DNA from 4 places in the Methylophilus sp. YYY-1 genome. Region 4 is predicted to be linked to each of the others. Evidence: predicted binding sites of a transcription regulator. Region 4 holds the regulator's gene; each other region holds the start of a gene.
What was found. The regulator sigma-54, encoded in region 4, starts transcription at its own class of promoters, with help from an activator protein. The targets are predictions, from matches to a motif close to TGGCACNNTTCCTGCT.

Region 1: ssuD (FMNH2-dependent alkanesulfonate monooxygenase) is a predicted target of sigma-54. The motif match lies at 6,056-6,071, and genes of this name have one in related genera.
Region 2: GOC95_RS12955 (TorF family putative porin) is a predicted target of sigma-54. The motif match lies at 2,487-2,502, and genes of this name have one in related genera.
Region 3: nifH (nitrogenase iron protein) is a predicted target of sigma-54. The motif match lies at 2,854-2,869, and genes of this name have one in related genera.

What each region holds. Positions count from the first base shown of each region.
Region 1 covers NZ_WOVG01000004.1:22,456-30,606, reverse strand. Annotated here, with positions in the region: gene GOC95_RS11720 (cytochrome c) at 1-1,240, shown strand, start outside; cyclic di-GMP riboswitch class I at 1,419-1,503, shown strand; gene GOC95_RS11715 (EAL domain-containing protein) at 1,727-3,136, shown strand; gene GOC95_RS11710 (hypothetical protein) at 3,251-3,865, shown strand; gene ribA (GTP cyclohydrolase II) at 3,867-4,475, opposite strand; gene GOC95_RS11700 (sigma-54 dependent transcriptional regulator) at 4,501-5,541, opposite strand; gene ssuD (FMNH2-dependent alkanesulfonate monooxygenase) at 6,107-7,240, shown strand; gene GOC95_RS11690 (acyl-CoA dehydrogenase family protein) at 7,249-8,151, shown strand, end outside.
Region 2 covers NZ_WOVG01000004.1:299,155-307,305, reverse strand. Annotated here, with positions in the region: gene amt (ammonium transporter) at 1-1,047, opposite strand, end outside; gene glnK (P-II family nitrogen regulator) at 1,063-1,401, opposite strand; gene GOC95_RS12955 (TorF family putative porin) at 1,462-2,415, opposite strand; gene GOC95_RS12950 (accessory factor UbiK family protein) at 2,672-2,920, shown strand; gene GOC95_RS12945 (YifB family Mg chelatase-like AAA ATPase) at 2,966-4,465, shown strand; gene GOC95_RS12940 (DUF1993 domain-containing protein) at 4,479-4,982, shown strand; gene GOC95_RS12935 (hypothetical protein) at 4,987-5,394, opposite strand; gene GOC95_RS12930 (hypothetical protein) at 5,600-5,758, shown strand; gene GOC95_RS12925 (hypothetical protein) at 5,802-6,017, shown strand; gene GOC95_RS12920 (PilC/PilY family type IV pilus protein) at 6,089-8,151, opposite strand, start outside.
Region 3 covers NZ_WOVG01000003.1:398,540-406,690, reverse strand. Annotated here, with positions in the region: gene draG (ADP-ribosyl-[dinitrogen reductase] hydrolase) at 1-599, opposite strand, end outside; gene GOC95_RS11015 (NAD(+)--dinitrogen-reductase ADP-D-ribosyltransferase) at 604-1,416, opposite strand; gene GOC95_RS11010 (hypothetical protein) at 1,434-2,024, opposite strand; gene GOC95_RS11005 (group II truncated hemoglobin) at 2,107-2,643, opposite strand; gene nifH (nitrogenase iron protein) at 2,995-3,870, shown strand; gene nifD (nitrogenase molybdenum-iron protein alpha chain) at 4,015-5,472, shown strand; gene nifK (nitrogenase molybdenum-iron protein subunit beta) at 5,487-7,046, shown strand; gene nifV (homocitrate synthase) at 7,401-8,151, shown strand, end outside.
Region 4 covers NZ_WOVG01000002.1:85,757-93,907, forward strand. Annotated here, with positions in the region: gene GOC95_RS07005 (anhydro-N-acetylmuramic acid kinase) at 1-505, opposite strand, end outside; gene tyrS (tyrosine--tRNA ligase) at 630-1,868, shown strand; gene GOC95_RS07015 (RNA polymerase factor sigma-54) at 1,914-3,458, opposite strand; gene lptB (LPS export ABC transporter ATP-binding protein) at 3,465-4,208, opposite strand; gene lptA (lipopolysaccharide transport periplasmic protein LptA) at 4,217-4,831, opposite strand; gene lptC (LPS export ABC transporter periplasmic protein LptC) at 4,890-5,513, opposite strand; gene GOC95_RS07035 (KpsF/GutQ family sugar-phosphate isomerase) at 5,539-6,540, opposite strand; gene GOC95_RS07040 (cation:proton antiporter) at 6,765-8,151, shown strand, end outside.

The DNA.
Region 1 (8,151 bases), on a different contig from region 4:
CGTCACCTTTACATTTTCATTGAGTGTGTTTGCCGTCAATCCGGCAGAGATCAAAAAAGGGGAGTATCTTGCGCGGGTAGGCGATTGCATCTCTTGTCACACAGCGCCACATGGCAAAGCCTTTGCCGGCGGGTTGCCCATGCTGACGCCAGTGGGCGCGATTTATACCACGAACATTACGCCTGATGCTGAGACAGGTATCGGCAAATATACCGAGTCCGACTTTGCCAAAGCACTACGGCGCGGGGTGGCAAAAGATGGTCATCATCTTTATCCGGCCATGCCATATCCTTCTTATGCCAAAGTCAGTGATGCCGACATTCACGCCCTTTATGTGTATTTCATGCACGGCGTGAAACCGGTGCGCCAAGCAAACCGGGCGAATGAGATTCCTTGGCCATTGAATTACAGGTTCCCTTTGGCCATCTGGAATAGCCTGTTTTTAGATAAGCATGGTTATCAACCTGATGCATCAAAAGATGCCAGCTGGAATCGTGGCGCTTATTTGGTTCAGGGGCTGGGGCATTGTGGTGCTTGCCATACGCCACGCGGCCTTGCCTATCAGGAAAAAGGGCTGACACATGCATCGGATCAATTTTTAAGCGGAGAAACCCTGGAAGGATGGTCTGCCACCAACTTGCGTGGGGACCATAATACCGGGTTGGGCAGATGGTCTGAGGCGGATATTCTGGTGTATCTCAAATCAGGCGCTAATCAGCATAGCTCCGCTTTCGGCACCATGACTACGGTCATTAATAACAGTACAGAAGGCATGACTATCCAGGATTTAACGGGCATCGCTAGCTACTTGAAAACAATCAAAGGGACAAACGATAAAGGTCAAACGACGTATAAATACAATTCTGGTGCGACATTGGCTCAGTTCAAATCATTGACAACCTATCCTGGCGCCCGGCTTTATCAGCAATATTGTGCAGCTTGTCATGGACAAGAGGGTCAAGGCGTTGCCCCTTATTTATCACCGCTTGCGGGCAACCCGGCTGTGATGGATCCAGACCCCTCATCACTCATTAATGTCATTTTGAATGGCTCGCCTCAGCTAAAACCGCAAGGGGTGGCGGCACCCTTCAATATGCCAAAGTTCAGACATACCTTGAATGATACTGAGGTGGCGCAGTTAGTCAGTTTTATACAATCCGCCTGGAATCATCCTCTTGAACCGACGAGTGTGAAGGCTGTTGCAAACATTCGAAAACTGCCCCCGCTGGCACATGAGTGACAGTGAAATCTATCCATCGTTTTATTGCCAATCGAGCCTTTTGTCAGAGATAAAATGCATGATTGTTGCTGAGAAAAATGTGTGTGCGGTTTTTTAATGATAAACATACAGTATTGCATGTCGAGAGGATTGACAACCGTTACAAAGTTTGATGAACTTGTCACCTATTGTTAAGTACCATTATAAAAGGCAAACCTGCTGAAAAGCAGGGACGCAAAGCTTCCGGTCTAAAAGCAGTTGCTGATGACAGCGGGGCTACCATTTACCGCAAGGGTTAATGTATCAAGTTCTTTCAAGTAGTGTGTTGTGTGGGCTGGGCTTATGCCGTCTCGGCAAAGCCTGAGTGCTGTTTCGCCAATTGAGGGTATCCGCCGCTGAGGGCTTTATGATCGACCACTTACTAAAGAGAAATGACTTGCTTGCACTGCGCTGTCGCAGTCGTTTGTGGTGGATTGGCAATGGTCAATTGGATGACAGGCGCGCCTAATGCCACACTTTAAAAACACTCCTCTACAACTGAGACTGGTTGCCAAACTTTTTAAAGGCGAGCTTTTTCAGTTTGCCCAAGACCCGCATCAACTGCGGGTGAAACTGTTACTGGCGATTGCTGCCTGTGCCTCCATCATTCTGGGCGGTGCTTGGAGTGTTTACTATTTATGGCAGGCCAAATGGCTGTTAATGGCCTTTAACTTTTCCCTGGTGATATTGAGCATGCTTGTGGTGACCATGATCAATGCGGGCCGGGATCGCCTGGCGGCCATTTTTATGGCGCATGGCTTGGCGCTGATTATTTCTGTGATTTCTGTGTTTGATGTGCCTCTGCACGGGGTGGTTCGCTCGGTGCATATGTACTATCTGCCGATTGCCGCAGGATCATCGCTGGTGTTCCGTAAAGAAGGCATTTATCTGCGCGTGATTTTTCCGTTGCTCATGCTGTTGGGATGTTTGATTTTTGGTTCGTCCGACATTGGCATTACCCAGGCATATTTGATTGCGAATCCTGAAATTCGGGCGGTTGGGTCATGGATGAATAATCTGGCCGCCTTAGGCGTTTTAGGGATTGCCTTGATTGTGATGCAGTCTGATATCACCTTGCGTAGCGGGCTTTACGCAGATATGCGCGAAGCGCTCGCCAAAGGGCATTTCTGTTTGCATTACCAGCCGCAGGTCGATGCCCAGGGGCATATTTTTGGCGCTGAAGCGTTGCTACGCTGGCAGCATCCTGAGCGGGGCTTGATCCCGCCTGGTGTTTTCATCACTGCCGCGGAAGAAACCGGCCTGATTTTGCCGATTGGTAATTGGGTATTAAAAGAAGCCTGTGCGCAGTTGGTGAAATGGTCTGATCATCCGCACTTGTCCCACTTGAGTATTGCGGTGAATGTGAGCACTTCGCAGCTGCGCCAGCCCGATTTTGTGCAAGAGGTGCAGGAGATTGTAACGCGCAGCGGCGCCAATCCCGGCCAGATTAAACTGGAGCTCACAGAGAGCATGCTGGCAAACGAAGTAGACGATACGATCCAGAAAATGCGCGCATTGCAGGTATTTGGCATGAGTTGGTCGCTGGATGATTTTGGCACCGGATACTCGTCATTAAACTACTTGAAGCACCTGCCATTTGAGCAATTAAAAATTGATCAATCCTTTGTGCGCGACTTGCTGAATAATGAAAGTGACCAGGCGATTGTCGATACGCTGGTGAATCTGGGTAAGCATCTCAAAATGACCCTGATTGCTGAGGGGGTGGAAACGATAGAGCAGCTCGAATACCTGCATAGCAAGGGCTGTATGAAATACCAGGGGTATTTTTTTAGCAAACCTTTAACTGTGCATGCCTTTGAACAATTGCCTTCGCCGCTGCTTTCGCCAGTTGCGCATTCAACCTCGGGCCTGTTCTGACGAGCATATTCCGAACCCTTGCCTGGCGGTGACTGTAAAAAGGAAAATCTCCCAAGACCCACGCAACTGCGGCTGATTACACTGTGCGCTTTGATTGACGGTGAAAGGGCGTGCATGTTGGTGAATTCTGCAGTCTTAAGGGCGTGTGCTTGCTTCAAGGGGGGTGTTTGGGTGATCGGCCTGTGGGCAATGCTGTCTCTGCCACAGGCGGAAGCGCGCACCGTAAAAAAAGCGGCGCCCTCTTCGGCGCAGCGCGCAGAGATCAGCCCCAAGCAAGCCATGAGTGAGCATACCGATGACTTGCGGGCATTGATGTTGCAGCTCTATACCGAACATCCAGAGGAATTGGCGAAAAGCACGCAGGTCGGGCCGCGCGAAATGACGGAATGGGTGTTTGATGGCAAGGCCAACTGGAAGTTTGAGGCGATCCGCCGTTTGCAGGGCATGGCCGCGATAGACCTGGCATTCGACGAAGCGTTTGGTGGTGACCGTATTCTGGCTTTGGTGGTGGGGATAGAAACCTTGCTGTTTGAAGGCTATGGCAGCCAAAATGAGTTTGAAATCCCGCCACAACGCGATCCCCAAAAACTGCAGCAGTTGCAGCAACAGCTTAAGGATTTGCAGGCACGCCTGCAACGGGCACCGCTGCCGTCTTTGCTAGAACAACCCGCCGTGCGCCAGCCCATTGAGGCCACACTCAAACAGCTGTTGCAACGCTTGAGCGTCTAGCCTAAGGCACCAAACTCAGGTGATGCCCCAGTCTGTGCTTTTTGGTCGCCAGATAGTCGGCATTGGCTGGATTACTTGCGATTTCTAACGGCGTCACGGCCTCCACTACGATGCCCAGCCGGGTGAGCGCGCGCGACTTATCCGGGTTGTTACTCAGTAACTCAATCGACTTCACCTCAAAATGCTGCAGCATACTGGCGGCATCATCATATGCTCGCTGGTCTACAGGCAGGCCCAGGGCGAGGTTTGCCGCCACCGTATCCAAGCCGGTGTCTTGCAAATCATAGGCCTGCACCTTGTTGCTGATGCCGATGCCGCGCCCTTCATGTCCGCGCAGATACAGAATAATGCCATTGCCACGCGCCTGAATCAGTTGCTGCGAGCGTTTGAACTGTTCGCCGCAATCGCAGCGCTGTGAGCCAAACACATCCCCGGTCAGGCATTCAGAGTGCACGCGGGTCAGCACTCTGGCTTGACCGCTGACCTCGCCGAGCACCAGTGCGATCTGCTCCTGCCCGCTGTGCATATCAACAAACGCGTGTAAACGATATTGCCCATACTCTGTCGGTAAGTGAGCACTGGCTTTCCAGCGCAGGCTGCCACTTTCCATGGCTGCTGTTTGCACCGAGGCAAGCTTATTTAAGCGCATTGATCGCTCCCATTTTAATCAGTTTGGCACGCAACACATTGCGGCTCAAGCCCAGCAGCTTGGCGGTTTGCACCTGATTATGGTGGCAATGCTGATAGGCGGCACGTACCAGCGTGTCTTCCACATAGTCATAAAGCTGCGCTTTGCCCGTTTCAAACAACTGCTGCAGCGACGCCTCCAGCGAGTCAGTATCTGCTTCGCTGGGCAAGGCCTGCAGTGTCGCTTTGGGTCGGTGTAGCGAGATTGAGGACAAATGTAAATCCTCACTGCGCACGACATTGTTGCGGCAAATTAGCAAGGAGTGATGAATCACATTTTCAAGTTCGCGGATATTGCCTGGCCAGCTATGTTGCAATAATTTTTGCTTGGCCGAGTCATCGAGGCGGATGGTGGCGTAGCCCAACCGGCGTGTATATTCGCCAACAAAATAATCTGCCAGTGGCAAAATATCGCCGGGCCGGTTGCGCAGGGTTGGCAGCTCCAGGTGCGCAACGCGTAAACGGTAGAATAAATCCTCCCTGAAGTTACCAGCCAGCACGGCCTCTTCCAGGCGTACGTTGGTCGCTGCAATCAGCCGCACATCAATCGGGGTTGGTTTGCGCGCGCCTAGCCGTACGACCTCCCGCTCTTGTAGTACACGTAACAGCTTCACCTGGAGACTCAGCGGCAAATCACCGATCTCATCCAGAAACAGCGTGCCGCCATTGGCCTCTTCAAACCAGCCGGCTTTGGCGGTGACCGCCCCGGTAAACGCGCCTTTTTCATGGCCGAACAATTCACTTTCGACCAGTGTTTCCGAGAACGCCCCGCAATTCACCGCGACAAATGGTTTGGATTTTCGGTAACTCAAGGCATGCACATGGCGAGCAATGAGCTCCTTACCGGTGCCGGTTTCGCCAATAATCAAGACATTGGCGTCACTAGGGGCAATTTGCTTAATGCGATTAAGCAAGGCGATCGACTTCGGATCTTCAAACACCTGCGCGGTCGCTCGAATCGATGTCGACATGGCCCGCGAGTTCGGCATGGTTAACAGACGCTGTTGCTCAAACTGCGTGTCGTGTTCAGTCGTATAAAAATCGTTTGCTAATAGATTTGCCATCGTGAGGATCTCACTGTCTTTCCATAGAGTTAAGCCCAGATACAGTAATCCAGGCTGCAATTTCGTGCCAATAAGTAATGGCGCTATTCATATTCTTTAAAGTTATAAATAAATCTCTCATTAGAAATAATGATTTAATTACCCGTCTGAATTAGCAGAATGCATGCCAATCAGGCCGAGGTCGTGCTACCGCAGGCATGAGATGACGGGTTAAAACAATAAATGCCATCAAATCATGGGGTTAAGAAAAGGAGGACTTGTGGTTGCTTATTGCTGCGTGAGGTATGCAAATGGCACTGCTCTACATCCGCCTGCTGAAATCGATGCAGGGTGCTGCAAACGCAGCAGCACTGCTGAACAAGTTGCTGATTTTGCAGCAATCAAAAAAATAATTTTTTTAAGTGATTGAATTAAAAGTATTTTATTTGTGGCATGGACTTTGCACTTTTCAAGCTGTTATTTCTTTTGAATGGGTTGTAAAGGGTAGTCGATGCAAATATTCTGGTTTTTACCCACGCATGGCGATCAACGGTATCTTGGCAGCAGCCAGGGCGCCAGACCGGCCACGTTTTCTTATCTGAAACAGATTGCCCAGGCGGCTGACCGGCTGGGCTATGGCGGTGTGCTGGTGCCGTCTGGCCGCTCTTGCGAAGATGCCTGGGTCATTTCTTCGGCACTGATCAATGAAACCAGCCAGCTCAAGTTTTTAGTCGCCACACGGCCTGGGTTTATTTCACCGGTGGTGTCAGCGCGCATGGCCTCGACGCTGGACCGTATCTCGGGCGGGCGGCTGCTGATTAATGTGGTGGCGGGCGGTGATCCGGCCGAACAGCAAGCCGAGGGTAGCTTTCTCGATCATGATGCGCGGTATGCGGAGGCTGAGGAGTTCTTGTCTATCTGGCGCTCGGTACTGAGCGAGCAGCGCGTGGATTTTGAAGGCGATTATTTACGCGTCAAAGGCGCCAGCCTGCCAACCGGTAGCTTGCAGAAACCTTATCCGCCACTGTTTATCGGCGGCGCTTCCGAGGCCGCCATCAAACTCAGCAGTGAGCATATTGATGTGCATTTAACCTGGGGTGAACCGCCCGCAGCGGTGGCCGAAAAAATCAAGGTGATCCGCGCGGCGGCGGCAGCCAAAGGTCGGCAGATCCGGTTTGGTATCCGCTTGCACGTGATTGTGCGTGAAACCAGCGAGCAAGCCTGGCAGGCCGCCGACACGCTGATTTCGCAGGTCACCGATGACACGATCGCAGCAGCACAGGCCGCAGTGGCCAATTTTGATTCTGTCGCACAAAAACGCATGACGGCTTTGCATCATGGCCGTCGTGACCAGCTCGAAGTCTCGCCTAATCTGTGGGCTGGTGTCGGCCTGGTGCGCGGCGGTGCCGGCACTGCGCTGGTGGGCAATCCGCAAGAAGTGGCTGACCGCATTAAAGAGTATCAGGCGCTGGGCATTGATTATTTTATTTTCTCAGGCTACCCACATCTGGAGGAGGCTTACCGTGTCGCTGAATTATTGTTCCCCCTTTTGCCGCTACAGCAACAGGCCCCGCAGGAGGTCAGCATTACGACCAATCTCACCGGCCCGTTTGGCGCAGCCCAATCTGTTAAGCATGCTGCGTAGGGAGGAAGATGACATTGGCTCTGAATTTACGCCCGCCCGCCGCTGAAGCGGAGCATGGCATTTTGTTTCACGGCACACCGCAACAGCGTGCCGATCAACTTTGTGACTATTTGGCACTCACTGCGGTTGAGCGTGATGTCGCAGGAGGGACGCCCTATCAGCAGCGGCAGGCGGTAAGGGATAGCAGCTTGCTCAGCTTGTGGATTCCACAACAAGCCGGTGGCTTGGGGGCCAATTGGGCGCAGACCTACCGCATCATCCGCCAGATTGCACGCGTTGACAGTTCGATTGCACAGGTGTTTGCGTTCCAGTTTTTGATGCTGGCGTCTATCCGTTTATATGGCAGCGAGACGCAGTGGCAGCATTATTTCAAGCTCACTGCGCACCAGAACCTGTGGTGGGGCAATGCCTTGAATCCGCTGGATCAGCGCACCGTGGCAAGCAAGGTGGCCGGTGGTTATGTGTTCAGCGGGCAAAAAAGTTTTTGCTCCGGCTCCATGGATTCTGACTTCTTGATTGTCTCCGCCATTGAAGAAGGCAGCGGCAAATTTCTGGTGGCCGCGGTGCCGACCAGTCGCGCAGGGATCACGCTCAAGGGTGATTGGGACAACATCGGCCAGCGCCAGACCGACAGTGGCAGTGCAGAATTTAACCAGCTCAATGTGGAAGACCATGAGTTGCTCATGCAGCCTGGTCCGCTCAGTTCGTCGTTTGCCAGTCTGCGTTCGTTGGTGGCCCAGCTGATTTTTACCAATATCTACCTGGGTATTGCCGAAGGGGCGCTGGCCGAGGGTGCCAAATATACCCGTGGCAGCAGCCGGGTCTGGTCTGCTTCGTTGGCAAACAGCGTGTATGAGGATCCTTATACCTTGCTGCATTACGGCGAGTTTTGGGCAGGATTACATGCATCA
Region 2 (8,151 bases), on a different contig from region 4:
GCCAAGGATGATCGAACCCATCGGGCCGATAAAGCCGCAAGCAGGGGTAATCGCAACCAAACCAGCCACTGCACCAGAAGCGGCACCCAGCATGCTTGGCTTACCTCTGAACAACCATTCAGCAAAAATCCAGCCCAGTACAGCAGAACCTGTTGCCAATTGTGTATTGATCAGCACCATACCGGCAATGCCATCAGCAGCCAGTTCACTACCGACGTTAAAGCCAAACCAACCTACCCACAGCAAGGAAGCACCAATCATGGTCATCACCAGGTTGTGCGGAGGCATGGCTTCTTTACCGTAACCAATACGTTTGCCCAACATGATGGCACCAATCAAGGCAGCGATACCAGCGTTGATATGTACGACAGTACCACCAGCAAAGTCTTTGGCACCCAGCTCTGCCAGGTAACCACCGCCCCATACCATGTGTGCGATTGGGATGTAGGCAAAAGTCACCCACAATGCCGTGAACAACAATACAGCAGAGAACTTCATACGCTCAGCAAAACCACCAACAATCAACCCCGGTGTAATGGCAGCAAATGTCAGCTGGAAGGTTAAGAATACATACTCTGGAATCGTGCCAGACAAACTAGCAGGTGTAATACCCGCCAGAAACGCCTTGCTTAATCCACCGACAATCATGTTACCTTCGCTGAAAGCCATGCTGTAACCATACGCAGCCCACAATACAGAAATCATAGAGAAGACAACAAACACTTGCATCAGCACTGACAACATATTTTTCTGACGCACCAAACCGCCGTAGAACAACGCCAGGCCAGGAATCGTCATCAAAATCACCAGCACAGTGGCAACAATCATAAACGCGGTATTACCCACATCCAGCGTTGGGACTGGTGCTGCTTCAGCAGCAGGGGCAGCTTCGGCCGCTGCAGGCGCTTCGGCCGCAGGTGCCGCATCAGTAGAAACGGTTTCTTGTACTGTGATGGTTTCGGTCACAGTTTCTTCTGCATAACTGACTGGGCATGCCGCCAGACCCATCACGGCGACCAGCGATAATATGGAAAGAATTTTCTTCATAACAGAAGCCCTTTCTTATAGCGCATCCGGACCGGTTTCGCCGGTACGTATACGGTAAACTTGTTCCAAATCGAAGACAAAGACTTTGCCATCGCCGATTTTGCCTGTTGCGGCTGCTTTTTCAATCGCGTCTACGACCTGATCCAGCATGTCATCTTTGATCGCAACTTCGAGTTTAACTTTAGGCAAAAAATCTACGACATATTCAGCACCACGATACAACTCAGTGTGCCCTTTTTGACGGCCAAATCCTTTGACTTCAGTGACAGTGATGCCTTGTACGCCGATATTGGACAAAGCCTCACGCACCTCATCAAGCTTGAATGGCTTGATTATTGCGGATACAAATTTCATTTGCTTCTCCCGTTGTTAACTCTGGCAGGCACATGCCCGCCAGATCTAAAACTTGCTTACTTAGAATGTACGGCCTAATGTTAAAACAAAACGACCATCATTCAGGTTCTTAAATTGTGTTGATGGTGCTCCATTAAAGCTTGAGCCGCCATAGCCATTACGACCCCAATAACGAGAGTTGTCTGACTCAATCCAGTAGACCCCAGCATTCCAACCTTCAGTAGCACCAATTTTGAATGCTTTACTCAAACCAATCTTCCAGTCTGTGTAATCAGGATTAGTAGCGCCTGATGTAGATGCGCTAGGTGCTGAACCACCACCGATTGCAGAAAAGTCAGCATTAGGGTCTAGTTTACCAGCAACATTTAAACGTCCAACGTGAGCAATAAGCGTTAAATCCCACCAAGGCAATGGATACGCAGCATTCAACTCAAAGTAGGTAGATCCTTTAGTACTACCATCCCAGCCAGTATCTTTATCTGCACCGAACCAATCAGTTAAAGTGTAAGAAACTTTCGCACTAATCCAATCATATGAAAGACCTGCGTTGAATTCATATGTATCCCAACGACCACCCTTCGGAGTTTGACTTTTCAAAGTGCCATCTGGATTGTTATCACCTGTAAATTTATATTTCTTCCAAGAGCCACCTGGATAGAAATATCCATAAACACCAACGGTGTAACCCAGCTTCTCAACAACTGGGATAGAACCGTTGAACCCAGCATATAAATCAATCTCTGTGTTAGCATCCGGATAAGTGTTTGGTGTTACACCAGACCCCCATACCCCTGCATAAAAACCACTTGAATGAGTAATATCCATACCGCCTTGGGCAGTGGGCTTGTGCCATGATTGTGAAATACCGCGAAAGTAATAATCAGACACCAAAGCAACGTTACCAGTGGCAGTCCAGTCAGATTTGGCTTCTTCCTTGGCTTCTTCAGCTGCGTATGAAACTTGTGCAAATGACATTGCACTCAATACTGCTGTGAGCAAAATAGATTGACGCATTTATAGGTCCTCTCTCTGTGAAAATCTTGATCAAATTGTTGTAAACGAGAATGAAACAACATTGACCTAAAAGCAAGGCACGTGCCAACCCATATAAACATTAAAAATCAATATCTTAATTAAAATACTTAAATTAAATACTTACATTAGCAGCACAACAACATGTTTTTAATTGAAAACACATAAAAATCAACCATTTACACCCCTTTTTTCGAGGGCCTTACATGCTAGAATGTGACCCTAAGGAGAGCCTGCCATGCTATTTTCAAATGAAAAAATTAAAGAATTATCTTTTAAAATCAAACAACTAATTGATTCAAGCCCCATTTCAGAGCTTGAAACCAACTTGCATGCACTAATTCAGGGCATGCTCCCCAAAATGGAACTTGTTTCGCGCGAGGAATTTGATATTCAGGCCGCTTTGCTGGCACGCACGCAGCAACAATTAAAACAGCTTGAAGAAAAAATCAGCCAGCTAGAACAAGCCGACACCGCCAGAAAGTAAAATTTAATTTACAATTGCTAGCATTCTTTGGTGCGGGAGTGCTACATGAGTTTGGCCGTGTTATACAGTCGGGCCCTGAGTGGGATGGATGCACCAGAAGTGGTGGTAGAAGTGCATCTCGCCAATGGCCTGCCCAGCTTCACTATCGTCGGGCTGCCAGAAACCGAAGTGAAAGAGAGCAAAGACCGGGTTAGGGCGGCGATTCAAACCGCACAGTTTGAATTCCCGGCGCGGCGGATTACAGTTAACCTGGCACCGGCAGATCTGCCCAAAGAGGGTGGCCGTTACGATTTGCCGATTGCGCTTGGGATTCTGGCAGCCTCCGGGCAATTACCTAAACAAGCGCTGGCCAACTATGTCATCGCTGGTGAGCTGGCACTAACAGGCGAGTTAAGGCCGATACGCGGCGCCCTGGCGATGACTTACCAACTGATTCAGGGCCCGGCGCACAAAAGGGCGGCGATTTTGCCCCAGGAGAGTGCGCATGAGGCAAGCCTGGTTGAGGGATGTTCCATTTTTGCCGCGAATAGCCTGCTTGAAGTCTGTGCCCATCTGTCTGGCAAACAATCGCTGCCCCCTCACCCGCTGGTGCTGTCAGAATCCTCGTTAAGCTTTCCGGATTACTTCGAAGTCAAGGGTCAATTGCGCGCCAAGCGCGCCCTGGAAATTGCCGCGGCGGGCCAACATAGTTTATTGATGAGCGGCCCGCCAGGCACAGGCAAAAGCATGCTGGCGAACCGGTTTAATAGTATTCTGCCTGACATGACTACGCAGGAAGCGCTGGAAAGTGCGGCAATTTTGTCACTGACCGGCCAGTTTCCGGCCAGCCAATGGAAAAAGCGGCCATTCAGGGCGCCACATCACACCGCCTCTGCCGTGGCACTGGTGGGTGGTGGCAGTGTGCCCAGACCCGGAGAGATCAGCCTTGCCCATCACGGCGTGTTATTTTTGGATGAGCTGCCTGAGTTCGACAGGAAAGTGCTGGAGGTGCTCCGCGAGCCGCTGGAAAGTGGCAATATCACCATTTCTCGGGCAGCCAGACAAGCAACTTTCCCGGCCCAGTTTCAATTGCTTGCAGCGATGAATCCTTGTCCATGCGGCTATTACGGGCACTATAACCAACGCTGCCGCTGTACGCCTGAGCAAATTCTGCGCTATAAAAATAAACTTTCCGGCCCGCTGCTGGACAGGATAGACATGAATATTGATGTGCCATCACTCAAGCCAGAAGAGTTGTCACATGACCATCATGGTGAGCAGAGTACAGCCATTCGTGCGCGCGTGATTCAGGCGCGAGAGCGTCAACTGACCCGCCAACAGAAACCGAATGCAGCCTTGGGTGCGCTCGAAATTTCCACCCATTGCCAATTGGGTGAGCAGGCGAATCACTTACTGCAAATGGCGGTGCAAAAGTTTTCACTTTCTGCCCGCAGCTATCACCGCATCCTCAAGGTCGCCAGAACCATCGCTGACCTGGCCCAGGCCGAACACATTCTGGATAAGCATATTGCTGAGGCGCTACAATATCGGCGTCATGACTATTGAAAGCGTATTCCACATGCAACTTTATGATGCCAGTATCGCCCCGCTGATTCGTAACCTGCAAAATCTCGAGCACATTCTGCGGCAAGGGGAAGCCTATGCAGAACAGAAAAAAGTCGCACCAGAAGTGCTACTGAATAGCCGCTTGTATGTGGACATGTACCCATTAACCAAACAAGTGCAACTGGTGAGTGACATGAGCAAAGGGGCGGGTGGACGACTGGCTGGCATAGACATTCCGCAATATGCGGATGATGAAGCAAGTTTTGAACAGCTCTACGCCAGAATCACTAAGACAGTCGCGTTTCTCGAAGCCATCAAGCCTTCACAGCTGGAAGGCGCCGAACATAAAGAAGTGGTGTTAACCATACGTAAAGTGGATCTGACCTTCACCGGCTTGGATTATCTCGAAAAATGGGTCATGCCCAATGTGTATTTTCATGTCACCACGGCATACAACATTTTGCGCCATATTGGGGTGCCACTGGGCAAAACCGACTACCTGGGTCAAAAGCGTTGATGCCTCAAGGCCGTTTGCGCCAGTAGCCCGGTTGCTGGTCTGACTGCAACATGGCTTTACGGCGCAATGTCTCATAGGCTTCGCTGTCTGAAATTCCTTGGGCAGAGGCCATCGCTTTCGCCTGATTGTTCGCGGCAACCACCCAGTCAGGATTTTCCTGATAGCCCCGGTCTTGCATGCAATGTTCCAACACGCGTGACTGTCTAGCCGCTTTTTCCAGCTTCTGGAAGGGCAGTTGCTCTGGTAACGCGGCCGCTACCTTACTGGCAATCAAATCACACTCATTGATAGTATGAGCCAGCGCACTTTGCGCAGGTGCAGACGCTGGCAACTGCAGCGATTGCCAATACCAATACCCCACCGCCGCCAGCATGGCCATCAACACAACCCACATAAACCGACTCGCACGCATGCATCCGACTCCTTTTTGTTGTTCAACCCTGCCAATATTTTAAGCCAAACCGGCCGACAGCCCTTATAAAAGCTGGATTGGTTCATTAAAGCGTCATACAAGACCATTAACATAGATTTAAATGATCGCATGAACAAATTAATTCAAGAATGGAAACCTGATGACGTTAATACAAGTATACATAAACAGAACTAAAGGACGCCCCATGAAAGACTTGCAACAAGACGAGCCGCTGACTTATACCGCCAGCATGCCAGAATTGATGACGGCGCAGGACATTATGTATCTGGCTGAAGATATCACTGCAGACAGCAACATTCAGGCAATTTACAAACCTGCTGAGCTGACGCTGGAAGTTGTGTAAAACACACCGGCAGTTTGCCTCACACCTCCACGCAGTTCATAGCGTGGCATTGCATCGCATATCGCTTGCCCAGACACCCAACTGGTCCAGCCCTCAACTGATAGACACCCGCCTGACGTTTGCCTACAATAAAACTTCTCTTCAACCGGACGAGAAGGAGGCAACCATGTTTTTAGGCGCAGCAGGCATCTACACACTGATTGGCATCATCGTCGCAATTTGCCTGATATTGTATGTATTTGCAAAAAAGGTAAAGTAATCCGCATCAAGTAATAAAAAGCCCCAATGCGCATTGGGGCTTTTGTATTTTCATGAACTGCCTGTACTTTCTTATTGGATTAACTCCCGCCAGCTCTGTTTAGTACCGTAGCTGCCATTCGTTTTCTGCTGAAAAATTTCATTGGACTTGATGGTATTTTGCAAACCGAAAACCTGCTTGCTTAATGTCGCCTCAAAAGGGGTTGGATCATTACTGCCAGTGATTAATACATGTGGTACGCCATTGGCATCGTAGACAATATTGAAACCTACCGCAGGTGTGGTCATTTTCTCTGAAACAATACCACTTGCGACAACTGAACCGCCTTTTTTATAATTAAAATAGTTGAACCATCCATATCCGGCGCCACTACAAGCCTCACTACTAGGGACTAATGTCGGCATTAATAAAACGCCATTTAGCAATAGTGGATCAAGATTCACACGTTCGCCAGCTGGAAAATCTAACAACCATCCATATCCACTTGTATAACTCACCGGATTAGCAGTCACAGTCCTGTTTCCACCCAATATTTGCGTCACTAATTGACTGCGTCCAATTGCCGTTGTTTGACCGTTATCCTTAAACGTATACACTGAGTTCTGAGGCGTATTTGTAAGATCAGCAGGCTCCAAAAATTTTCCGGTACCTATCATTACCACAACATTTTTATCAATCTTGCCTAACTCAGGCTTAGTGGTGATTTTTTGAACATTGCCACCGCCATCACGCAAACTGGCAATTTTAGTCACTGCATTAGTGTTGATATTAAAGCGCCAAACGTTACCATTTAAATCACCTCCATATACACTCACCGCGGTATTGTTCTCAAACATCTGCTCAGTATAAGTAGAAATTTTTGCAAGGCCGCTAGGATTAGCTGCACTTCCCTCACCAGTAGAAAGTGTTTTTAACAATGCGCCAGTGTTTGCATCTAACACATACAAATATCCCCCACCATCCCCAATTGGATTGTTGGTGGCAAAGCTACCATCATTTAATTTTCGCGCATAAGTCCCATTGTTGTATCCAGAAGTTAACAAAACTACCCAGCGCCCATCTTGCATTTTTGTAATGATGGGATTGCCAAAACTGTAACCGAGATTACTATTTGCACCAGAAGCTTGTGCATAAAATTCCCACAACAAAACTGGCGATTCAGGACTTGTAACATCAATCGCAAAATATCCGCGCCCTCCACCATTTAATCCTGAAACGAGAATAGTTCGCCAAACTGCAGAGCTGCCAGAGCAACCTGAGATACATACATCAGCTACGACTGGATTACCATTCACGTAATTGGTGTGATAATTGGCACCATATTCTTTATCAGCAAGATTTGCTAGATTAGTAATGACTGGTGTAGGAATAAATGCCCACATTTCAGTACCATCATTCGCATTAAATGCGTGTAGCATCCCATCATTTGCGCCCACGTATACTGCTGGTGTACGGGTGGACGTGGCGCTTTTATAGGCTTTGTAGTTAGCATCAAGATAGCTCACATTAGAGCTTTTGAAATACACCGGCCTAGATTGGGAAATATCACCGAGAACCGCTTGCCGCTCTCGAAACAATCGATTTGCAGCCACTGTATTTGAGCTAGAGTCTTCATAGGTTTTATTCCCTGAAATGAAGTCAACTATCTTAGTCACTTTTGTCGCATCAGTGATTTTAGGATCTGAGGCAGGTAGGCCTTGCATTTGACTCAATGCTAAATATCCATTGTTCAGCGCAGTTTTATGCTCAACCGGCAAATTATCAGCTGTGAACAGCGCCAGAGAATTGTTGTAATTAAAGAATATCTTTCTCTGTCCTAGCTGATTCCGTAACTTTCCATTGCAACTACGCGCAATCTGCACATAACAAGAGGCCGGTTCGCTAAAGTTTAAAGCGGATCCTAATGAGCCTTGGGAGCCTTCACAAGTCGTTTGATCGGAGTTAGTGGTTTTACAGTAAAAATTACCATCTGGCGCAGCGTAGGAAGTAGCTGGCGGAGCACAAGTTTCAGCAGCTACATTCTCAATACACCAGATTGCGGCTTCAGAGGTTTGCAGGGAGGTTGTATTTACTGTTCGCGCCTCAAGGTTACCGGTCCATTTGACAGACTGGTAGCTTGCAACATACTGAAAGT
Region 3 (8,151 bases), on a different contig from region 4:
CCCGGATAGGGGTCGAATTTGAATGCAGGGTACTGTTTGACCAGTGCTGCCGCCAGCAAGCGGCAGGCCGCACCACCCTGGCCATTGAACAGTGCATGCGCCATGCTGCCCAGCGTCAGGCAGGCGGCATCGGACAATGGGTGGTGATGAGTGAGGCGCGCTTGTGCCAGCGTGATTTTTTCAAACTGGTCTGGTAGGTGATAGGTGGCGATGGCAATGGGTGCCATGCGCATGGCCGCACCATTGCCGCCTTCGGCTTCTGAAGCCGGGCCTTGCAGCGTACCATGAAGCAAAAAGCGGCGGATGCCGCGACGGCAGGTGTTACCAACATCTATCGGGTGGCTTTTTAGCCAGTCGGCAAAGCCGCGGGCGGCCGTTTCGGCATGCCAGCCATTGTGGCTTAGCCAGGCGCGGCCCAGACACAGCGACATTTCGGTGTCGTCGGTAATCTGACCGGGTTTGAGCTTGAGCCAGCCACCGCCTGTCATGTCGCGATGCTGGCCTCGGCTGGCGATTTCTCTGGCAGTCATAAACTCCACTGGCGCGCCCAGCGCATCGCCGACCGCCATGCCCAGATATGCGCCCAGCGCACGTTGCATGAGGTCAGGCATAGCGGGCCATGACCTCGTATTCGCCACCCAGCGCGATGACTTCTTCCTCGCCGCACAGTGGGCTGTGTTGCAGAAAGCCGGGAAACAGTAACAGTTTGACCAGCGGCACTTCCACCTGCAATATCCAGTCACCAAACTCGTCGGCGCGCTCGCGGTTGCGGGTAAATGACACCAGATTGTTAAGCCGCAGCCTGCACAGCCCGGCACGCAGCCCATGTTGCCCCACGGTCGGTTCTTCGTTGAGGTTCACGCCGCGCCACAGGGTCAGTGTGGGGTGCGAGGTCGGCAAGCCAAAACGCGCAATCACAAACTGACAATACTCGTATAACAAATCAAGCTGCATATGGATGCTGTAGTTATGAAAGCGGCTGCAAAACTTCTCTTCCAGATAGGTGACCCAGGCCGGGGAGGGGAAATGCCTCAGCGGTGCGCGGTGGAAGCTGGGCGTGAGGCCAAAACGACTTTCCACCCAGCCCTTGAGCACCGCCCCCTGCGGGCTGTTGGCATCAAAGCCCCAGCCCTCCAGCAATTTGAGGTAGCTGGGTCTGAAACGGCGCGGGCCTTGTGCTGCGGCTGGTCGCTGCAAATCAAAGGCGATGGCCATATAGTGGGCAAACCTGTCGGCGGCCTCTTCGGCGTTGTGGCTGGCGTGCAGCAAACGAAACAGCCCGCTGTGGGTCTCGCGTGCTCCGGCAATATGCAGGGGCTGCGGGTGACGGTTAAACGCGACCGAGCCCAGCAATCCGGCCGGAAGACCGACCAGGTTGGTGCTGTACCAGTCTTGCGGGCTGTCTTCCGCCTGCATGCCAGCGAGATGCAGCCTTAAACCGGACGGTTTTCATTCGGGTTGCGTACTGGCCCCATCAATTGCAGGCCTTCTTCATAAGTGATTTCCGGATAATTGGCGCTAAAACTCATGGCCTTGGCAATCACTGCATCCAGCTTGGCACCAGTATCCAGTTTTTTCAGGTCATTTTTTTCCAGACGCAACAGTTCCAGCAACTCGTTATACACCGTGGCTTCGTCTATCGGCAGGACATAAAACGTGCTGCCGTTCATCTTGACCGTGTATTTCTTCAGCAGGTCGATGTTGTTGCAGAACACGATGTATTTGCCTTCCGGCAACAACACGTCTTTGAGGGCCTCTACCAGCAGTTCCAGATAGCCAAATGACAACAGGTAACCGGTAAAAAACGGCATGCCGCTTTCGCCTTCCTGCGCATAGGCCATCACCTGGTCGCAGGTGATTTCTGGCGGACGAGCTTCATCGGCCAGTTGGGCGGCAAATTTGATGGCCAGCTCGCCGCGAAAACCAAAGCGGCCCGGCACTTTGGTGGCATCTTTAAACACCGGGTTTTGCAAACGGTGTTCAGCATTGAGTTTGCCGAAAATGGTGGTTTCCATGGTAGTCATACAACAGTTCTCCTTGATAAATTGAAAGTCCATCCGATTCAAGCGCGTGGGCGACACAGCACACAGGCCGTGTTTTGCACGCTCAAGTCTGCTGGTTGCGGATAAAGTCCGCGGTCTTGAAAAAAGCCTGCTCCAGTTGTTGTCTGAGCGCAGGCTGCGTGATCTCGTCTTGCATGGCCAGCCGCATGCATAACATCCAGGCATCGCGTTCTGCCGTGCCTATGCCAAACATGGCATGCCGCTGTCGCAAGCGCGGATGCCCGTGTCGGCTGCTATACACCTTGGGGCCGCCCAGCCATTCGGCTAAAAACAGCACCAGCACGGCTTTGGTTTCTGTCAAGTCGGCCGCATGCATGCCGCGAATGGCCATGGCTTGCGGCTGGCTATTCATATGAAAGTAAAAGCGTTCTACCAGCCGGTTGATGCCTTCCACACCACCGATTTGTGCAAAGTGTGGATTGCTCTGGATCTGTGGAATCGCTTTGTGGCGGCTGGTATCCAGTGTCGGGTTGATAGGGGGCAATGTGGTGCTCATCACAGTCTCGCGGGTTAGGGACAGATAAGCCGGGTTCAGCAAGTGTTGTACCAACCACACGCAAGGCTTTGTCGCAAATGGCATAGAACCAGTCTGCATGCGGCCTGGCGGCCTGTACATATCAAAAATAGTCTGGCATGGCACCGCGTTTTGCGCATGGAGGTCTTTGTTTCATACCCCACGCAGGGCGAGGGCTTTTGTCGGGTTTGCGACAGTGTTAAAAAGCGGGGTGGATGGCGGTCGTTTTTAACAAAAACGCATATAAAACAATCACTTGATTTGATAATTTTGGGTTGGCACGCTCCTTGCGATACACAGGCTACATGGCCGACACCCTCCATCGCCTGATAAGAAAAGTGATTAGGTTGCGATTCGGAATCGGAAGATGGCTGCGTATAGCGACGAATTTTTCATTTAAACCTAAGGAGCTTCATTATGGCTGCATTACGTCAAATTGCATTTTATGGCAAAGGTGGCATCGGCAAGTCCACCACTTCTCAAAACACGCTGGCTGCGTTGGCCGAAATGGGTCAGAAAATCCTCATCGTCGGTTGCGACCCTAAAGCCGACTCCACCCGCCTGATTCTGCACGCAAAAGCACAGGACACCGTGTTATCTCTGGCTGCCGAAGCCGGTTCTGTCGAGGATCTGGAAATCGAAGATGTGATGAAAATCGGTTACCGCGACATCCGTTGCGTGGAATCCGGTGGTCCAGAACCTGGCGTGGGTTGCGCAGGTCGCGGTGTGATTACTTCGATCAACTTCCTCGAGGAAAACGGCGCCTATGACGGCGTGGATTATGTCTCCTACGACGTATTGGGTGACGTGGTGTGTGGTGGTTTCGCCATGCCGATTCGTGAAAACAAGGCACAGGAAATCTACATCGTCATGTCCGGCGAAATGATGGCGATGTATGCCGCCAACAACATTTCCAAAGGCATCCTGAAATACGCCAACTCCGGCGGCGTACGTTTGGGTGGACTGGTATGTAACGAGCGCCAGACTGACAAGGAACTGGAACTGGCAGAAGCCCTGGCAGGCAAACTGGGTACCAAGCTGATCCACTTTGTGCCACGTGACAACGTGGTGCAGCACGCCGAGTTGCGTCGTATGACCGTGCTGGAATACGCCCCGGACTCCAAGCAAGCTGAGGAATATCGTCAACTGGCGCAGAAAGTTCACGCCAACGCCGGTAACGGTACCATCCCGACCCCGATCACCATGGATGAGCTGGAAGACCTGTTGATGGACTTCGGCATCATGAAGAAAGAGGATGAAACACTGATTGGTAAAGCGGCGACTGCAGCTTAATCAGTCTTTGGCAGGGGGCTTTGCCCCTTGCCAACCCCTCCAGAGACGGTTTCAAAAGTTGAGGAGGTTACTTCCGGGCAATTTCAACAATTTTTGAAAAGTTTCTTTTTATCACTGGTTTTTAGTCGAACATAGGAGACAACGATGAGTGCGACTGCTGAAACAAAAGTCAACGGCGCCGAGCTGATTCAGGAGGTGTTAAAAGCCTATCCTGAAAAGTCCGCCAAAAAACGTGCAAAACATTTGAATGTGTATGAAGAAGGCAAATCCGAGTGTGATGTGAAATCCAACATCAAATCACTGCCAGGGGTAATGACCATCCGTGGTTGTGCCTACGCCGGTTCCAAAGGCGTGGTATGGGGCCCGATTAAAGACATGGTGCATATCTCGCATGGCCCGGTCGGTTGCGGCCAGTATTCCTGGGCGTCACGCCGTAACTACTACATCGGTACCACCGGTATCGACACCTTCGGCACCATGCAGTTTACCTCTGACTTCCAGGAAAAAGACATCGTGTTTGGCGGTGACAAAAAGCTGGAAAAAATCATTGACGAAATTCAGGTATTGTTCCCCCTCAACAAGGGGATTACCGTGCAGTCCGAGTGCCCGATTGGTCTGATTGGCGACGACATCGAAGCCGTGTCCAAGAAAAAAGCCAAAGAGTACGAAGGCAAGGTGATTGTGCCTGTACGTTGCGAAGGCTTCCGTGGCGTGTCGCAATCGCTGGGTCACCACATTGCCAACGACGCCGTGCGCGACTTTGTGTTTGACAAAACCGACCCTGACAAAAACAAATTCGAGTCCAGCCCGTATGACGTGGCCATTATTGGTGACTACAACATCGGTGGCGATGCCTGGTCCAGCCGCATCCTGCTCGAAGAAATGGGCCTGCGCGTGATCGCCCAATGGTCCGGTGACGGCTCGATTGCCGAGCTGGAAAACACGCCCAAGGCCAAGCTCAACATCCTGCACTGCTACCGCTCGATGAACTACATCAGCCGCCACATGGAAGAGAAGTACGGGATTCCATGGGTAGAGTACAACTTTTTTGGCCCGTCCAAAATCGAAGAATCCCTGCGCAAGATTGCCAGCTTCTTTGATGACAGTATCAAGGAGAAAACAGAGCAGGTCATTGCCAAATACAAGGCACTGACCGATGCCGTGATTGCCAAGTACAAACCACGCCTGCAAGGCAAAAAAGTCATGCTGTTTGTCGGTGGCCTGCGTCCCCGTCACGTGATTGGTGCCTATGAGGATTTGGGCATGGAAGTGGTGGGTACCGGCTACGAGTTTGGCCACAACGATGACTATCAGCGTACCACTCACTATGTTAAGGACGGCACCCTGATCTATGACGATGTGACCGGCTACGAGTTTGAGAAGTTTGTGGAAGCCGTGCAACCAGATCTGGTCGGTTCCGGCATCAAGGAAAAATACGTGTTCCAGAAAATGGGCGTGCCTTTCCGTCAAATGCACAGCTGGGATTATTCCGGCCCTTACCACGGCTATGACGGCTTTGCGATTTTTGCCCGTGACATGGACATGGCGATTAACAACCCGGTATGGGGCTTGACCAAAGCGCCATGGCAACAAGCGGCTTAAGAGGAGAACTGAACATGAGCCAGAATGCTGATAAGGTTTTAGACCATTTTGAACTGTTTCGCGAACCCGAATATACGGAAATGTTCGCCAACAAGAAAAAGAATTTTGAATTTGCCGTGCCTGCCGATGAAGTGAAAAAGCAGGTCGAATACGCCAAAACGCAAGAGTACAAAGAGAAAAACTTTGCCCGCGAAGCGTTGACCGTGAACCCGGCAAAAGCATGCCAGCCACTCGGGGCCGTATTTGCTGCGAATGGTTTTGAAGGGACATTGCCCTTTGTGCACGGCTCACAAGGCTGCGTGGCATACTACCGCTCGCACTTCAGCCGTCACTTTAAAGAGCCGACTTCCTGCGTGTCTTCATCGATGACTGAAGATGCGGCGGTATTTGGTGGTTTGAACAATATGATTGATGGTTTGGCCAACTCGTATAGTTTGTACAAACCAAAAATGATTGCGGTTTCTACCACCTGCATGGCCGAGGTGATTGGCGATGACCTGAATGCCTTTATCAAGACCTCACGCGAAAAAGGCTCCATCCCGGCTGACTACGATGTGCCGTTTGCCCACACGCCAGCGTTTGTCGGCAGCCATATCACCGGCTACGATAACGCGCTCAAAGGCATCCTCAACTACTTCTGGGATGGCAAAGCCGGTACCGTGCCTGCGCTGGAGCGCAAGCCTAATGACAGCATCAACTTTATCGGCGGGTTTGACGGCTATGTGGTCGGCAACAACCGTGAAGTGAAACGCATGTTCAACGAGTTTGGCATCACCCCAACCATGCTGTGCGATCCGTCCGACGCCTGGGATACGCCGACCGATGGCGAGTTCCGCATGTATGATGGCGGCACCACACTGGAAGACACTGCCAACGCGATTCATGCCAAAGGCACCATCGTCATGCAGTCCATCTGCGCCGAAAAAACGGCCGACTATATCCAGAGCAAAGGCCAGGAAGTGGTCAAGCTGCATCACCCGGTAGGCGTGAAAGGCACGGATGAGTTTCTGATGGCTATTTCCAAACTGTCAGGTAAGCCTATTCCTGCCAGCCTGACCAAAGAGCGTGGCCGTCTGGTGGATGCCATTGCCGACTCGAGTGCCCATATCCACGGCAAGAAATTTGCCCTGTATGGTGACCCTGACCTCATGCTTGGCCTGACCGGTTTTCTGCTGGAACTGGGTGCTGAGCCAACCACGGTACTCTCCACCAATGGTGACGATGCCTGGGCGGCCAAGATACAAGCCCTGTTTGATGCCAGCCCATTTGGCAAAAACTGCAAGGTCTATCCGAAGAAAGACCTGTGGCACATGCGCTCCCTGTTATTTACCGAGCCTGTCGACTTCCTGATCGGCAATACCTACGGTAAATATCTGGACCGTGACACCGGTATCCCGCTGATCCGGTTGGGTTTCCCGATTTTTGATCGCCACCATAAACACCGCTATCCGGTGTGGGGCTATCAAGGTGCCCTCAACGTGCTGGTCACTATCCTGGACAAGATCTTTGACCAGATGGACATCAGCACCAATGGCATCGCCACCACCGATTACAGCTTCGATATTATCCGCTAGCCTGTGATTGAATGCGTACCGGGTAGGGCACTCCGATGTCTGGCCCGGTAGCAATGTAGTCCTCTGTCTCTTCCCCCACTTTACAATGATCGATTGTTGAGTGTTTAAGCCTCCCGGTTGGGAGGCTTTTTTTATGCGGAGGCACTGACCATCGGTGTGCATGCCGGTTCCACATCAGTCGATGGACTGGCACCCAGACATTCACGACATAACTCATCCCTTTGTCGCAAACCTTACAATCAAAATAGTCAACAAAAATATTGTTAACTCATTGTTTTTAAATGGATATAAAAGCCATACATAGCTTGGCACAGCCTGTGCTATCTCTAGGATAATACATGCGGAGATGTCACGATGCGACAAAGCAAGCCAGTCATCAACGATACCACCTTGCGTGATGGGGAGCAGACAGCCGGGGTAGCGTTTAGCCGTACCGAGAAATTACAGATTGCGATGGCTTTGGCCGAATTGGGTGTACCAGAGCTGGAGGTCGGCATCCCGGCCATGGGCGAGGCGGAAATTGCCGATATACGCGCGATTGCGGCGTTGCAATTGCCGACCAGGCTAATGGTCTGGGGGCGCATGACCGAGGGCGATCTGCTGGCGTGTTTGCGGACCGGGGTGCGGCATGTGAATTTGTCGTTGCCGGTGTCTGATTTGCATATCGAGTGCAAGTTGCGGCGTGACCGGTCGTGGGTGTTGCAGCAGGTGGAACACGTGGTATCGCAGGCGCGCAAGGAGGGCTTGCAGGTGTCGGTGGGCGGGGAAGATGCTTCCCGCGCAGACCCGCAGTTTTTGCAGCAGGTGGTAGCAGTAGCAGAACAGGCAGGCGCTTGTCGTTTTCGCTATGCCGATACCCTGGGCATTCTTGACCCGTTTACCACGTATGAGCGCATTGCGGCCTTGCGAGCGATGACGGCGCTGGACATCGAAATGCATGCGCATGATGACCTCGGGCTGGCCACCGCCAATGCACTGGCGGCGGTTCGTGCCGGGGCCAGCCATGTCAATACCACAGTCAACGGCTTGGGTGAGCGTGCGGGCAATACGCCGCTCGAAGAAGTGGTGACCGCCTTGTGGCGAGTCCACGGTCTGGACCTGGGAC
Region 4 (8,151 bases):
CGCGATGCCTGTCTGCACTCGTAAACACCGCCTGGTGAAAGGCCGGCACTAACGGTGCACCTTGGCCGCCAGCGGCAATATCGCGACTTCTGAAGTCGCCAATGACCGTGATCCCTGTTAATTCTGCCAAGCGGGCATGGTTGCCCAATTGTATAGTGTATGCCAGTGTCGGACAGTGCCGGATGGTCTGGCCATGGCAACCGATGGCTGTCACGGCCTCGGCACGGATGTCGGCGAGCTTAAGCAGTTGCTTGACGGCTTGCGCGTAGAGTTCTGCGAGCTGGTTAGCAACCACTGCGGCCTCGTGTAACTCGTTATTGGCGGGCGTGTGCAAGGCCAGTAGACGCTGTTTAAGCGCGTCAGGGTAGGGCAGAAAATAGGTGGCCGTTTGTGTCAGTTGCTCGCCCCGTTGCGAGGTGAGCACGGCATCCACCCCGTCCAGGCTGGTACCGGACATCAGTCCAATAAACAAACGTGGCTGGGAGCGATCGGCAGAAACTTGCATGGGTGTCATTTTAACACTGCTCCAGCCGCGCTTACAGAAATGCATGGGATTACGTTAAAATAGCTGTTTTACTTATTTGAGACGGTGCCATCAGTGCGCATCGTTGTATTTGACGGATACCCGCATGACCGATACCAAACAACCCTCATCTGAAGTGCCAGCATTGAGCCCAGAAATTGCCAAGGCGTTGGCCATTATCAAGCGTGGCGCAGATGAGTTACTGATAGAGCAGGAGCTGGTCGAGAAACTGAAAACAGGCAAGCCGTTACGTGTGAAAGCAGGCTTTGACCCTACCGCGCCCGACTTGCACCTGGGTCATACCGTCCTCATTAATAAATTGCGCCAGTTGCAGGACCTGGGCCATCAGATTTTATTCCTGATCGGTGACTTTACCGGCATGATTGGTGACCCGACTGGCAAAAGCGCCACCCGTCCACCCTTAACCGTGGAGCAGGTCAAGGCCAACGCCGATACCTATGCTGCACAAGTCTTCAAAATTCTGGATCCCACCAAAACCGAGATTGTCTTTAACTCCAACTGGTTAAGTGAACTTGGCGCGGCGGGGATGATTAAACTGGCTGCCAGCCATACCGTGGCCCGCATGCTGGAGCGCGATGACTTCTCCAAACGCTTCAAGGGTAATCAACCGATTGCGATTCACGAGTTTCTGTACCCGTTACTGCAAGGATATGATTCGGTCGCCCTGCAAGCGGATCTTGAGCTCGGTGGTACCGACCAGAAGTTTAACCTGCTCATGGGGCGTGAGTTGCAAAAGCAGGCCGGCCAGTCGCAGCAATGTGTGCTGATGATGCCGTTGCTGGAAGGGTTGGATGGCGTCAATAAAATGTCTAAATCACTCGGTAACTACATTGGCATTAGCGAGGCGCCAGAGACTATTTTTGCCAAGATCATGTCGATTTCAGATGAACTGATGTGGCGCTATATTGATTTGCTGTCTTTTGCGACGCTGGAAACCATTGCCGAATGGAAGGCGCAAGTCGCCAGCGGTGAAAATCCCCGCAATATCAAGGTCGGCTTTGCCCAAGAAATTGTGGCGCGTTTCCATGGTCAAGCCGCGGCTGAAAAAGCCTTGCAGGACTTCCAGACCCGTGCCAAAGGCGGCATCCCGGATGACGTGCCCGAAGTTGAAGTGACCATTGAAGGCGAGAGCATCGGCATTAGCCAATTGTTGAAACAGGCGGGCCTGGTCGAAAGCACCAGTGAAGCCATGCGCGCAGTGCAGCAAGGCGGCGTCAAGCTCGACAGCGTCAAGGTGGATGATAAGAATCTGCCTTTGACAAAAGGTGTGACAGTGATCGCACAGGTGGGTAAACGTAAATTTGCCAAGATCACAATCAGGTGATTTGAGCTGAGAAACAAAAAAGGCCGCATCTGCGGCCTTTTTTGTTTAGAGCGTTTTGCGCAAGTTCGCGGGAGGAATATTCAGGGACTCGCGATATTTGGCTATGGTACGGCGGGCAACGACGATACCTTGTTGTGCCAGTGTGTCGGTGATCTGGTTGTCCGACAAAGGCTTTTTCGGGTTTTCTTCGGCCACCATTTGCTTGATCAAGGCGCGGATAGCGGTGGCAGAGCAGGAGCCGCCTGCATCTGTGGCCACCGAGCTGCCAAAGAAGTATTTGAGTTCATAGACGCCACGCGGTGTGAGCATATACTTATGTGTGGTGACGCGGGAAACTGTGCTTTCATGCAAGTCGAGTTCTTCGGCGATTTCACGAAGCACCAGTGGCCGCATGGCAATTTCACCATGTTCAAAGAAGTTGCGCTGGCGATCTACAATGGCTTGTGACACGCGCAAAATGGTCGAGAAGCGCTGCTGGATATTTTTAATCATCCACTTGGCTTCCTGCATCTGGCTTTGCAGGTATTGGCCTGAACTCTCGCGGTTGCGCTTGAGGATGTCCGCATACATCTGGTTGATGCGCAGTTTGGGGATCACGCCATCATTTAAAGAGGCGACCCAAATGCCCTTGATTTTTTTAACCACCACATCGTGCTGGATAAAGTGATCGTGACTAAAGCTGGAAAACTCGCTGCCGGGTCTGGGGTTTTGCTGGCGGATCAGGTGCTGCGCCGCCTTGAGTACCGCTTCATCGCAACCAAGCACCTTGCGCAGTTTGACAAAGTCTTTGTTGGCAAGCAGCGCCAGGTGGTCTTTGGCAATGGCAATGGCGGTTTGCAAGTGTGGCGTTTCTTGCGGCAAACGCGTCAGTTGCAAGAGCAGGCACTCGCGTAAATCGCGCGCACCTACGCCTACAGGGTCCAGATTCTGGATCAGCTTGAGGGCGGTTTCCAGTTCCAGCAGCTCGACCTCAAGTTCGAGTGGCAAGTGCTCCACAATCTCCTGCAGATCTTGCTCCAGATAGCCATCATCAGTGATGCTATCCAGTAGCAGTTTGACCAGGCTCATGTCACGTTGCGATAAATGTGCCAGTTGTATCTGATCAATCAGATGCTCGCGCAAACTGATGCTGGTGGTTTCCTGTCTGGAAAAGTCACTGTCTTCGTCTTCCTGATGATTGCGTCCGGCTTCGTCCCAGTTGCTGGTGCTGCCAAACTCTTCATAATCATCTTCAAACTCTGGCGGCGTGAATTCCTCGTTTAAATTGGGCAGGTCGCTCTCGCTCCCGCCCAGCTCATCGTGCAAGTCTTCACGCAGACTTTCTGCCGGTGCGGTGATCTCTTGCTGCGTTGCCATGTCAAACGAGCTGGCATCTGTCGGCTCAGCTTCTACAGTGGGGGGAGGCGGTGTGTTATCTTCAAACTCGCCTTCTTCACCGTCTGACATTTCCAGTAACGGGTTTTCCTGCAGGATGGTTTCCAGTTCCTGGTTCAGTTCCAGCGTGGAAAGTTGCAGCAAACGGATCGATTGCTGCAGCTGCGGCGTCAGCGCCAGATTTTGCGAAATACGTAATTGCAGGTTCTGTTTCATGACGGATTACAGCCTAAAATTCTTGCCCAGATACACTTCACGCACACCTTCATTCTGAATGATTTCATCGGGCGTGCCTGCTGCAAACACAGCGCCTTCATTGACAATATAAGCGCGGTCACAGATATCCAGCGTTTCGCGCACATTGTGGTCGGTGATTAAAATACCAATATTCTGACTGCTCAGGTAGCGGATGATTTTCTGGATTTCGATCACCGCAATCGGATCAATCCCGGCGAACGGTTCATCCAGCAAAATAAATTTAGGGTCAGTGGCCAGGCAGCGCGCAATTTCAACGCGTCGACGTTCGCCACCAGACAAGCTGACGGCCTGACTGTTGCGGATGTGCTGGATATGCAATTGATCCAGCAAGGATTCAAGCCTCGCCTCACGTTGCTCTTCCGTATAGGGACGGGTTTCAAGAATGGCGAGGATGTTGTCGGTTACGCTGAGCTTGCGGAAAATGGATGCTTCTTGGGGCAGATAAGCCAAGCCCATGCGCGCGCGCTCATGCATGGGCGCGCGGCTCACGTCGGCGCCATTCAGCGTAATGTTGCCTTCATCCAGCGCAACCAACCCGACAATCATGTAAAAGCTGGTGGTTTTGCCTGCCCCGTTGGGACCCAGCAAGCCGATCACTTCGCCACTGCGTAACTCAAGCGTCGTGTTTTTGACGACGGTACGGCCCTGATAGGTTTTTTTCAGGCGGTTAACCTGCAAATGGTTCTGATCTGCTGCCATGGTTTCCATCTTTATGCTTACTCTTTGCCTTGCTCACCAGTGTTTTCGGCAGGGGCAGGTTCGACCTTGAGTTGCAAGGAGCGATTCATCCGTAACCCCTGTTGAGAGGTTGGCTTGTTGTCAATGACAGGCGGTGTGGTTTTATTTTTAGGCTGTATGGTGGCCTTGACGCGGCTGCCAGCCGTCCCGTTCGGGTTGGCTTTGGTGCCGCCAATCACCTCGGCATACTCGGCGTTAGCGTCGTAGCTGATATAGTCCCCGGTCACGATGTCTTCACCACGTTTAACCCAGGCATTGGTATACAGTTGCACTTTATCCATGCGGGCGTTGTATTCGATACGTTGACCACTGCCTTGCATCCACTCGTCTTTACCGGTACGTTTTTGTTTGAACGTGGTGGGGTTGCCGGTACAGGTGCTATGTTGAAAGCCGTCCTGATCCTCGCGTACGATCATTTTGTCCGCCTTGATTTGCAAAGTGCCCTGATTAAGAATCACGTTGCCCGTGTAGATACTGATTTTTTTAGCATCGTTCACGGTCACGGTATCCGCTTCAAGCTCTATCGGTTGATCTCGGTCAGATTCTTCGGCTAGCACACTCAGCGGCATGGACAATAGCGCCCATACGCTCATGCAGATCGCTAAAAATAAGGGCTTGTGCGTGTTCAACTCATTTCTCCATAATCAACGGTCATTGGCGTTCTGTGTTTGACGCCTGGGCCGGGCTTGCCAAATTGCTGGCGACGGGTGGACGCTCATAATGCACATGCACCCGGTTAAACAATTGCATGGTATCAGCCCGGTTATCAAAACGCATGCCCGTGCCTGTAATCACTGTCGCCGGTTTTTGGCGGATGATCACCGGCTGGTCTGTGTGTGCCACCTCGGTATCCGGCTCCAGCCAAAGCCGCTCGGTTTGCATTTGTGTTTCTGGCTTGGTGGCAGAGGCTTGGCGGATCACCTTGACCTGATTGCTAAACTCCACCAGTTTACCATTGGCGGAAACACGTCCTTGCTGACCATAAATTTGCGTGTAAGGCTTGTTCAGGCCAAACTGGGTAAAGCGTGGCCGCTGCAATTCTGCATAGTCATTGGCAGGAAAGTGGCGCATTTTTGCAGCCGCCAGCACATATTTGGTATTGCCGGACGCATCCGTGCGGGTACTCACAAAGTTGTACAACATGTAGTCCGGCGCTTGGCGATTAAGTATGTTCATTTTGAGTGCTTGCTCTTGTACATTCTGGTTAATCCAGAAGGTCAGCAGCGCCAGCAACAGCATTAACGCAATCGGCAACAAAATGGGGTGTTTAAGCATGCCTGAATTCTAATGCCTGTTTAAGCTAAACGACTTTGGCTTTCAATAAGTCATGCATATTGAATGCCCCTACCAACTGCCCTTGGGCATCTACTGCCAAAAAGCCATTTATTTTGTGCTGCTCCATCATGTTAACTGCTTCAACCGCCATCTGATTCGTCTCCAGCAAATACGGCTGTTTGTTCATCACGGTATCAATGGATGCCTGTGGATTGTTCTTGCCCTGCATAAACAAGCGGCGCAAATCGCCATCGGTAAAAATGCCTATTGGGCGTTGCGCGTGGTCCACAATAGCCGTGAAGCCCATGCCCTTGAGTGAAATTTGCGTGATGGCTTCCTGAATGGAGGCGTGTTGATCAATTTGGGGCACGGCCGCGCCGGTACGCATGACATCCTTGATGCGCACCAGTAGCCGTCTGCCCAAGCTGCCACCGGGATGCGAACGGGCGAAGTCTTCGGCAGTGAACTCTCGCAAATCGAGCACGCAGAGTGCTAAGGCATCGCCAAGGGCCAAGGCCGCTGTCGTGCTGGCTGTGGGAGCCAAGCCGAGTGGGCAAGCCTCATGGCTCACGGCAGCACTCAAATGCACTTCCGACTCACGTGACAAGGTGGAGTCTTCGCTGCCCGTGATGCTCAACACCCGAGCACCTATGCGGCGGATCGCCGGCAAAATATTAATAATTTCATCACTCTCGCCAGAGTTGGACAGCGCGATCACCACATCTTCTGCCGTAATCATGCCCAAGTCGCCGTGGCTGGCCTCGGCCGGGTGCATGAAAAACGCCGGTGTGCCGGTACTGGCCAAGGTGGCCGCAATTTTGCCGCCGATATGGCCGGATTTGCCCATGCCCGTGACCACCACCCGGCCCTTGCAGGCCAGAATCATATGGACGGCGGCCTCAAAAGCCGAGCCAATGCGGTCTGCCAGATGCCTGATCTCATCGGCTTCGTGCAACAACACCCCTCGTGCGCGCGACACGATATCGGGTGTTTTAACAAGATGGATGCCGGAATTTGCTGTCATCATGGCGGGTAAGTATAACAAGCGAGTTGCCTGACAATAAAGTAAAACACCCTTTTTTTACGGTTTTTTTATTCTCAGGCACATTTTTTGCATAAAACAAAGTTTTGTGGCACGATGCATCATCCTGAAACAATTGCGTTTCATAATAGACCTTGACCCTTCAGCGCTGGCTGATGGCGATCAAACCCCTGTTTGACCGGCTTGGTATAAATGCGTTAGAGCTTTGCATGTTTGATTCCCTGATACATCTTTTATTACTGCTGACCAGCTCGGTCTTCGCCGTGGGCTTGTTCCGCATCCTCGGCTTGCCTGCCATGCTGGCCTATTTTGTCATCGGCATCGTGCTGGGCCCGCACGCCCTGGGCTTGCTGGAGGACGAAGAGTCCGGTCGCCAGGTGGCCGAGTTTGGTATCGTGTTTTTGATGTTTAGCATCGGTCTCGAGTTTAGTCTGCCTAAGCTGTATGCCATGCGAAAAACGCTGTTCGGGCTAGGGGGCGGACAGGTCGTGCTGACCTTGCTGGCTAGTCTGGTACTGGGCAAAGTGGCCGGGCTCAGCCTGACTTCTGCTTTTATCATTGGTGCGGCCATCACCATGTCCTCGACCGCGATTGTGTCCAAAATTCTGATGGAGCGTGTAGACCTTAACTCCAGACATGGTCGTCTCAGTATCGGCGTGCTGCTTTTCCAGGATCTGGCCGTGATTCCGATTCTGGTGTTGATCCAGACGCTAGGCTCGCATAGCGACAATTGGCTGGATGTGTTGGGGCTGACGCTGTTCAAGTCGTCTGTACTGCTGTTTTTACTGTTCAAGTTCGGGAAAAACATCCTTAACTTCTGGTTTGAGCTGGTGGCCAAACAGCGCTCACGCGAGTTGTTTGTGCTCAATGTGCTGATGGTCACCCTGCTGATGGCGGCAGCCACCAACTATGTCGGCTTGTCCTTTGCGCTGGGGGCCTTTGTCGCCGGGATGCTGATTTCCGAGACCAAATACCGTTATCAGGTTGAATCAGATATTGCGCCTTTCCGCGATATCTTGCTGGGTCTGTTTTTTATCAGCGTCGGCATGCTGCTCGACGTTTCCGTATTGATCAATCATATTGTATTGATTGTTTTCCTGTTAGCCCTGTTCCTGGTGTTCAAGATTGGCCTGATTGCCTTTTTAACCAAGTTGTATGGCTTTGAGATGGGCGTGGGTGTCCGTACCGGCATTATTCTTGGCCAGGCGGGGGAGTTCAGTTTTGTGGTGCTGGCCCTGGGCTTGCAAACGCATTTGATTGACGGCGAGTCCCTACAGCTGGTGCTGTCCGTGGCAGTTCTTTCTATGCTAGTGGCGCCGTTCATTATTCAATATAACGGCAGGATTGCGCGCAAACTGGTCAAGAGTTATACGCGTAATAGCTACAAGGTGGTGGAGACTATTCAGGAGCACAGCCTCGATTTGCGCGATCATGTCATCATCTGCGGCTATGGTCGCAGTGGCCAGTATCTGGGCCGCTTTTTGCGCGAAGAAAATATCCCCTATGTGGCACTGGATATGGATGCCAGCCGCGTTCAGGAAGCCGCCGCCGCCGGTGAAAATGTGATTTACGGCGATGCAGGCCGCCGCTCTGTGC